2 regions of the Ralstonia sp. R-29 genome follow, and region 1 is predicted to be linked to the other one. Evidence: predicted binding sites of a transcription regulator. Region 1 holds the regulator's gene; the other holds the start of a gene.

Evidence for each region. Region 1 encodes NrdR, which represses ribonucleotide reductase genes. Its sites were predicted from a motif close to CACNANATNTNGTG; they were not measured.
Region 2: a site for NrdR is predicted at 2,310-2,323, ahead of ACN9M1_RS13330 (ribonucleoside-diphosphate reductase subunit alpha). Genes of this name have one in related genera too.

What each region holds. Positions count from the first base shown of each region.
Region 1 is NZ_CP184377.1:781,224-785,608, forward strand. Features, by position in the region: gene ACN9M1_RS03685 (pilus assembly protein) at 1-61, opposite strand, end outside; gene ACN9M1_RS03690 (pilus assembly protein) at 58-702, opposite strand; gene ACN9M1_RS03695 (PilW family protein) at 696-1,565, opposite strand; gene ACN9M1_RS03700 (prepilin-type N-terminal cleavage/methylation domain-containing protein) at 1,609-1,800, opposite strand; gene nrdR (transcriptional regulator NrdR) at 1,899-2,363, opposite strand; gene glyA (serine hydroxymethyltransferase) at 2,492-3,739, opposite strand; ZMP/ZTP riboswitch at 3,875-4,004, opposite strand; gene ydfG (bifunctional NADP-dependent 3-hydroxy acid dehydrogenase/3-hydroxypropionate dehydrogenase YdfG) at 4,144-4,385, shown strand, end outside.
Region 2 is NZ_CP184377.1:2,827,997-2,832,381, forward strand. Features, by position in the region: gene ACN9M1_RS13330 (ribonucleoside-diphosphate reductase subunit alpha) at 1-2,123, opposite strand, end outside; gene ampD (1,6-anhydro-N-acetylmuramyl-L-alanine amidase AmpD) at 2,592-3,197, opposite strand; gene ACN9M1_RS13340 (sigma 54-interacting transcriptional regulator) at 3,190-4,385, opposite strand, start outside.

The sequences.
Region 1 (4,385 bases):
CCCCTGGGGTAAAGCCCATCAATGCGGTAGCCAGCCACGCGCCGATGTGTTGCGCTTTCATGGTGCAACCGCCCGCGCTCGGTAGACAGATTGCAACATCACATTGACGTCCTCGTCGTTGCCGAAACCGATGGCGGTAATACGGAAGAGTGGGGGCGTGCGTTCGGCGCCGGCATGTGTCCAGAGTCCGGGCTGGGTGTCTGGGATGGGCTCGATGACATAGCGGGCGCGGTGTGCAGGTTTGTCGCGCGTATCGGCGGTGGTGAATGTGTCCAGTTCGGCGGCTTTGGCCTTTCTGTTGTTGTTCTGGTCGGGCTCAAAGTGGGCGAGGTCTTGCACGGTTTGACTTGGCTTTGGCCAGCACAGGCCACGTGTTGACTCGTCAGTTCCGCAACTGCCAGGAACAAAGCCGGCGAGCGTAATCGGGTCTAGTGCTGCGATGCGCGCGGCGGGCGGCGGCGCTCCGCAAGCGTGGTTGGTGGGGGTATTCGTGGCGAGCGCCAACTCGCATTCCGCAGCCGCCAACGCGGCTTCAGCTTCGCGCATGGCAAGGGCGTGATCCGCATAGAGCGTGGCGCGTCGGCGCTGATCACGCGCGATATGCAGGGCCGCCACCATCAACAGGCTGACGATGATGAGTGCACCGATGACGGCAACGATCGAGAATCCGCGCGCATGCGTGAGCGGGTTCGAGTTCAGCATGCGTCCACCTCGCAGTACAGCGGGTTACGTACGGTGAGTGTGGCGTTGAAGAGCCTGCGGTTGCGCCGTGGGTCTGTCGGGGTGAAGTAAAGATCTTGGTCGGTCGCCTGCGCGGACAACCCGGGGAAGAGGGTGATTCTGTTGGACTCGGGTAGCCTGATAGCGACGTTGTCCCCGCGAATGACCACAGCCACGTGCACTTGTTGCACGTGGCGCCAATCTGTGTCTTGCATGCCGCGTGCTGACAGGGCTACACCCGGCCGTGTTGCGATGGTGTAAAGCAGTTGCAGGGTGTCGATACCGCGCACCATGCCGGAGCCTGGGGTGGTCTCCTTAGGGGCGCCAGTGAACTCCCGGGTAAGGGAGCGACACATCAATTGCAGCTCCCCGTTGCTCCGGGAGACGTACAACATCATGTATCCCAAGCGGGGATCGCTTGCGCCGTCAATGCGTTCGGGTATGCCGCGGCCACCGCAATCGCGTGTGGCACCGTCTTCGGCTTTTCCGTCTGGCTGTGTACTGCGCCCCGCAAAGCGAACCAGTAAGGCATCGCTGCCACGCTCTCCGTTGGAGTTACAGCCAAACTCGGACAGCATGTGGGGACCGCCGCAATTGTCTTTACCCTCCAGCGACAGCGCATCGTTCGCACGGGGCCAGCGGCGCACGAGCGAAGTCGCGGGCGTGTCCGTTATCCACCCCGCCTGCTGTACTGCGGCGCGAATCAACTCCAGTGCTTGCATGCCGCGATCTTCCATGAGCGCTTCGTCGGCCAGACGCAGATAGCGTTGCCGTGCAATCAAGGTCAGCTGCAGCGCAATGCCCAGCACCATCAGGGCGATGACCATGCCGACCAGCAGTTCCACCAGCGACACGCCACGCGCGGGCCGGGCAAGCGGGTACGTCATGTCAGCGTGCTGCAGATTGCACGAGCGGGGGGCGAGCCTTTGCGCTCAGTTGGCGCGCGGCATGGCTGGCGGCCTCGATGGAGTCGAACGCGTGAAACATTGCCGCCGCGCCCAGCGAAAGCAGCGCCAGAGCAATGAGCGATTCAATCAGGATGGCGCCGCGTTGGCGGGCGGGGCGAGGGCGGGTGGACATGGAGCGGCTGACGCATAGCGAAGCCGCTCAAGTTAGTGCGGATTGGGGCGGGTAACTGTCACATGTGGTCAATGCTCGTGCTTTGACCACAGAGCAGGCTATTTGCGCACGCTTGGCGCGGAAATCTCGTCGAGGACATCCCGAAATTCGGCCACATCCTCAAAGCTGCGGTACACCGACGCAAACCGGATATACCCGATCTTGTCCAGCCGCTTGAGCTCGCGCATCACCAATTCGCCGACACGGTCGCTGCCGATTTCCTTCTCGCCGTGGCTGAGGAGTTTTTCTTCGATGCGCGCGATGGCCTCGTCGATGGCCTCGGCGGACACGGGGCGCTTGCGCAGCGCCAGGCGCATGGAATCCTTGACCTTGTTGCGGTCGTAATCGACGCGGCTGCCGTTCTTTTTGACGACAGCGGGGAAGAACAGCTCGATGCGTTCGTAGGTGGTGAAGCGGCGATCGCAGGCCTCGCACTTGCGGCGGCGGCGTACGGTGTCGGCGTCTTCCGACATGCGGGTTTCAATCACCTGGGTGGCCGCGTGGCCGCAAAAAGGGCATTTCATGCCGGTCTCCTCGGAAACCCTAGAACGCACAGCGCTAAAAAGAACAACGCCGCGATAGCCGGGCAGGCCTATCGCGGCAGGGTACTACGTGGTCTTGGGCGTGTGCGCCTTCGACCCAGGTCGACAGCTTAGCCGTAGACCGGGAACTGCTTGGTCAGCTCGGACACCTTGGCGCGCACGGCAGCGATATTCGCTTCGTCGTGCGGGTTGTCCAGCACGTCGGCGATCAGGTGCGCGACCTTCACGGCCTCGGCTTCCTTGAAACCGCGCGTGGTCATCGCCGGCGAGCCCAGGCGCACGCCCGAGGTCACGAACGGCTTTTCCGGGTCATTCGGAATCGCGTTCTTGTTGACGGTGATATGCGCGTCGCCCAGCACCTTCTCCGCTTCCTTGCCGGTGATGTTCTTTGCACGCAGGTCGACCAGCATCACGTGGCTTTCGGTGCGGCCCGAGACGATACGCAGGCCACGGGCCATCAGCGTTTCGGCCATGGCGGCGGCGTTCTTCACCACTTGCTGTTGGTAAGCCTTGAACTCCGGCGACAGCGCTTCCTTGAACGCCACTGCCTTGCCGGCGATCACGTGCATCAGCGGGCCACCTTGAATGCCCGGGAAAATCGCCGAGTTGATGGCTTTTTCGTGCTCAGCCTTCATCAGGATCACGCCGCCGCGCGGGCCGCGCAGGCTCTTGTGGGTGGTCGTGGTGACGAAGTCAGCGTGCGGCACCGGGTTCGGGTACACGCCCGCGGCGATCAGGCCAGCGTAGTGGGCCATGTCGACCATGAAATACGCGCCGATCGACTTGGCAATCTTGCCGATGCGCTCGAAATCGATACGCAGCGCGAATGCCGATGCGCCAGCGATGATCAGCTTCGGCTTCTTCTCTTGGGCCAGGGCTTCCAGCGCGTCGTAATCGATGTCTTCTTGCGCGTTCAGGCCGTAGCTGACCACGTTGAACCACTTGCCGCTCATGTTGAGCGCCATGCCGTGCGTCAGGTGACCGCCTTCGGCCAGGCTCATGCCCATGATCGTGTCGCCCGGCTTGAGCATGGCAAAGAACACGCCCTGGTTGGCCTGCGAGCCCGAGTTTGGCTGCACGTTGGCGGCTTCAGCGCCAAACAGTTGCTTCACGCGGTCGATAGCGAGCTGTTCCACCACGTCCACGTATTCGCAACCGCCGTAGTAACGCTTGCCGGGGTAGCCCTCGGCGTACTTGTTGGTCAGTTGCGAACCCTGGGCGGCCATCACGGCCGGCGAGGTGTAGTTCTCGGAGGCAATCAGCTCGATGTGGTCTTCCTGACGCTGATTTTCCTTCTGGATGGCGGCAAAGACTTCCGGGTCGATCTGGTCGATCGTATAGCGGCTGCGTTCGAACATGGCGAGTGTCTGGTCTGAAATGAAACGGAATTGGCGTAGGTCGGGCGAGGCGGGCGAGCTTCGGGAAACATGCGCGCGGCTTGGACACCGTTCTGTCGAGACAGAGCAGCGGGGACCCAAGTCACCCTGCTTCCCATTCGCTGCCCAGGCGAGCGGCAGGCGTCGTTGTGCATGACGCCAGAAACCTTGCGCTTCCTCGTGGTCGCTGCCCACATATCGAGGCTGCAGGGAGCAGCCTCAGGATTCGCCAGTCGCGCAAGGTGGAATGGTTGCCCGCGAGTGTACGACAGGCCCATGACCGCCGCAAGGCACCGGGCGCGTCGCAGCGCACATTGCGGCGCAACAGCCTCCAACGCTTCAGGTAAACTCAGACCTTCGTTTTTTTCAGGCTCGGAGACACTCTCATGATCGTATTCGTGACCGGCGCCACAGCCGGCTTTGGCGCGGCCATTGCGCGGCGTTTCGTGCGAGAAGGCCACCGCGTGATCGCGGCCGGTCGCCGTCAGGACCGTCTCGATACGCTCAAGGCCGAACTGGGCGATGCGCTGCTGCCGATCGTGCTGGATGTGCTGGATGCGGACGCCGTTGCTGCGCTGCCCGGCTCGCTGCCCGAGGGCTGGCGCGAAGTCGATGTGCTGGTCAACAA
Region 2 (4,385 bases), 1.6 Mb from region 1:
GTCGACGCCCAATAGGCGTAGTAGCACACGGCTTCCATCGAGGTGTCGGCAAACTGCACCGCGCCTTCGCTAGCGTACGGAATGCGCAGCACGTGCAGCGCGTCCTGGAAACCCATGATGCCCATGCCGACCGGACGGTGGCGCAGGTTCGATTCACGCGCCTTCTGGACGGCGTAGTAGTTGATGTCGATCACGTTGTCGAGCATGCGCATGGCCGTGCGCACGGTCTTCTTCAGCTTCTCGTGATCCAGCACGACGCTGCCATCGGCTTGCTTGACCAGGTGGGCGACCAGGTTGACCGAACCCAGGTTGCACACGGCGATTTCGCTGTCGTTGGTGTTCAGCGTGATTTCCGTGCACAGGTTGGAGCTGTGCACCACGCCCACGTGCTGCTGCGGGCTGCGGATGTTGCACGGATCCTTGAACGTGATCCACGGGTGGCCGGTTTCGAACAGCATGCCCAGCATCTTGCGCCACAGTTGCAGCGCCGGCATCTTCTTGAAGAGCTTGATCTCGCCGCGCGCGACCTTGTCTTCGTAGGCCAGATAGGCTTGCTCGAATGCCTTGCCAACCTTGTCGTGCAGGTCCGGGCAGGTGGACGGCGAGAACAGCGTCCACTCGCCGCCTTCCATCACGCGCTTCATGAACAGGTCCGGAATCCAGTTGGCCGTGTTCATGTCGTGCGTGCGGCGGCGGTCGTCGCCGGTGTTCTTGCGCAGCTCCAGGAATTCTTCGATATCCAGGTGCCACGTTTCCAGGTACGCGCACACTGCGCCCTTGCGCTTGCCGCCCTGGTTCACGGCCACAGCCGTGTCGTTGACGACCTTCAGGAACGGCACCACGCCTTGCGACTTGCCGTTCGTGCCCTTGATGTGCGAGCCGAGTGCACGCACGTTGGTCCAGTCGTTACCCAGGCCGCCGGCAAACTTGGAGAGCAGCGCGTTTTCCTTCAGCGCTTCATAAATGCCGTCCAGGTCATCCGACACGGTGGTCAGGTAGCACGACGACAGCTGCGAGCGGCGCGTGCCCGAGTTGAACAGCGTCGGTGTGGACGACATGAAGTCGAACGACGACAGCAGGTTGTAGAACTCGATGGCGCGCGCTTCGCGGTCGGCCTCGTTCAGCGCCAGGCCCATGGCCACGCGCATGAAGAACGCCTGCGGCATCTCGATGCGGACTTCGTCCACGTGCAGGAAGTAGCGGTCGTACAGCGTTTGCAGGCCGAGGTAGTTGAACTGGAAGTCGTTCGCGGCATTCAGCGCGGCGCCCAGGCGGACCAGGTCGAACTGGGCCAGCTTTTCGTCCAGCAGTTCGGCTTCGATACCGCGCTGGATGAACTTCGGGAAGTACTCCGCATAGCGCGTGCTCATTTCGGCCTGCGTGACTTCTTGACCGAGGATTTCGCGGCGGATCGTGTGCAGCAGAATGCGTGCGGTCGCTTGGCTGTAGGCCGGGTCCTTTTCGATCAGGGTACGGGCGGCCAGGATGGCCGAGTCGTACACCTGCGTCATCGGCACGCCGTCATACAGGTTCTTGACCGTTTCCTTGAGGATCGGCTCCGGGTCCACCGCTTCGCCCAGGCCTTCGCAGGCCGAGACGATGAGGTTGCGCAGCGCGGCCATGTCCAGCGGGCGGGTGATGCCGCCGTCGGTCACGTTCAGGCCGCCGGCGGCCGGTTGCTGCAGGGTTTCACCAGCTTGGGCGCGCTCTTGCGCGCGGCGCTCGCGGTACAGCACGTAGGCGCGGGCCACGTCGTGCTCGCCCGAACGCATCAGGGCCAGTTCCACCTGGTCTTGAATGTCTTCGATATGGAACGTGCCGCCGTTGGGGCGGCTGCGCGTCAGTGCGCGCACCACGTTCTGGGTCAGGCCCTCGACCAGTTCGCGCACACGCGCAGAAGCGGCGCCCTGCCCGCCATTCACGGCGAGGAAGGCCTTGGTCACGGCCACGGCGATCTTGGAGGGCTCGAAACCGACCACGGCGCCATTGCGACGGATGATCTTGTAGTCCGCCAGGTTGACGCCGAACGCGGTGCTGGGGGCCACGGCCGTACCGCCAGCGCCTTGCGCAAATTGAGTGGGGTTGGCGGTGCCGGAGTGGATTTCTGGTTGGGCCGTCTGCATGTGGACTCCTGTTGAACCGTTCGTTTATCGGCGCGCCGACGGGTGGATACCCTTGGCGAACCCGCGCGCTACGCGGAGAAATGAGACGGAAAAGACCCTTGCCTTTTCTCAGCTCCCCAAGCGTCGGCTTGACCCGCCGACCGCCCGCCCCCGCGTGGCGCCGAAATAAGAATCCCGGAAAGCGACCACTACATCTAGTGTTTCATCCCGGGATTGGCGCTAAGTATAGTGGATCGATCGCATTTGCCTAGTCTTGACAGATGCGGGCGACTGGTCCTTTTGCAATCGGAATGCAGCGCCGCAAGCCCGCCATCCCAAGCGGCACAACGGGTCGGCGGGGCCGGCTTGCGGCGTCGCAACGCTGTGCCTTTCAGAATAATTCTTTCAATCGACGGCGCAAGATCGATAGACGTCACCTCGTCTGCAGTACAAGGCCTCGCGGCCCGCACTGCACTGGTGCAGCCGCTGTTATTTCAGAGTGCGCAGATAGGGGAACAGTGCCGCGTCGAAGCCGCCGAGCTTGCGCAGATGCGCCCAGTCGAAGCACGGCCCCGGATCGGTCTTGCGCCCAGGGGCGATGTCCGAGTGCCCGGCAATCGCGGCAATCGGATACGCCGCGCAGATGGCCCGCACAAGAGATGCGGTGGCGGCGTATTGCTCGGGGGTAAAGGACAGGTCGTCCGTGCCTTCGATCTCGATGCCGACGGAAAAATCGTTGCAGCGCGGTCGGCCAAAGAAATCTGATGCGCCGGCATGCCAAGCGCGCGCATCGCAGGGCGCGAACTGCACGCACTCACCGGTGCGACGAACGAAGAAATGCGCCGACACGCGCACACCCCGCAACTGATCGAAGTACGGATGCGCGTCGCAGTCGAGCGTGTTGGTGAAGAAATCGAGCACAGCGTCTGAGCCGAAGTCGGCTGCGGACTGCGCAGGCGGCAGGCTGATGTTGTGCAGCACGATCAGGTCGATCGGCATGCCGTCGGGCCGCGCGTCGATGTTGGGTGACGGATGGCGCCGCATGCCGTCCACCCAGCCATCGGCACCGACGTGCAAGGCGCCCGGCTTAGGCATCGCCATTCAGGCCGTCCAGGCCGTTGTTGGCGGGCTCAATATCACGCGGATCACGGATGCCAAGCTGCTGCATGCGATAGCGCAACTGCCGGAACGACAAGCCGAGCAGCTTGGCCGCCGCCGTACGGTTGAAGCCGGTCTGATCCAGCGCCACAAGGATCACACTGCGCTCCACGGACTCCAGATAGGCGGGCAGATCGATCGGCAATGCGACGCTTGGCAGCGGCGGCTCCGAGGGCTGCGCAGCCGGGGCTGGCTCGGCCGACAGTGCCACCGGCGGCTGCATTGGCTGCAGCGGCTGCAACGCGCCCATCGGGCTCGGCACGGAGGCCGGCATGTAAGCAGCGTCGGCCCAGCCTGCCATCGGCGATGGCGCAGTCGAGTGATGGGCCGCCGCAGCCTGCGCCTCGCGCGTGCGATGGAACAGCGGTGAACGCTCGATCTCGGCGCCGAGGGCGCCCAGGTCATCCACGTCGATCGATTCGCCCTCGGCAAACGCGTAGGCGCGCTCGAGCAGGTTCTCCAGCTCGCGCACGTTGCCCGGGAACGGGTAGGCGCACAGTTGCTGCAGCGCCGGACGCGTCAGGCGCTTGGGCCGCGGATCGCCATAGCGGTTGGCAAGTTGCTCCAGCAGCACGCCGGCCAGCACGGGCACGTCTTCAGCACGCTCGCGCAGCGTGGGCATGCGCAGCTCCAGCACGTTCAGGCGGTAGAACAAGTCTTCGCGGAAGCGGCCGGCGGCGACCAGACGCGCGAGATTCTGGTGGCTCGCGCACACCACGCGGACGTCGACCGGCTCTTCACGGCTTTCGCCGATCTTGCGTACGCGGCGCTCCTGCAGTGCGCGCAGCAATTTCACCTGCATCGTCAGCGGCAGGTCGGCCACCTCGTCGAGCATGAGCGTGCCGCCGTTGGCAGCCTGGAAGAAGCCCTGGCGATCGCTGTCCGCACCGGTAAAGGAGCCCTTCACGTAGCCGAAGAACTCGGCTTCCATCAAATTCTCGGGGATCGCGCCGCAGTTCACGGCCACGAACGGCCGCGATGCACGCGCCGACAACGCATGGATGGCCCGCGCCGCACGCTCCTTGCCGCTACCGGATTCCCCGCTGATGACCACCGGCGCCATGCTGCGCGCCAGCCGCATCAGCGAGCGGCGCACTTCCTGCATGGCGGCGGAGTGGCCCGGCA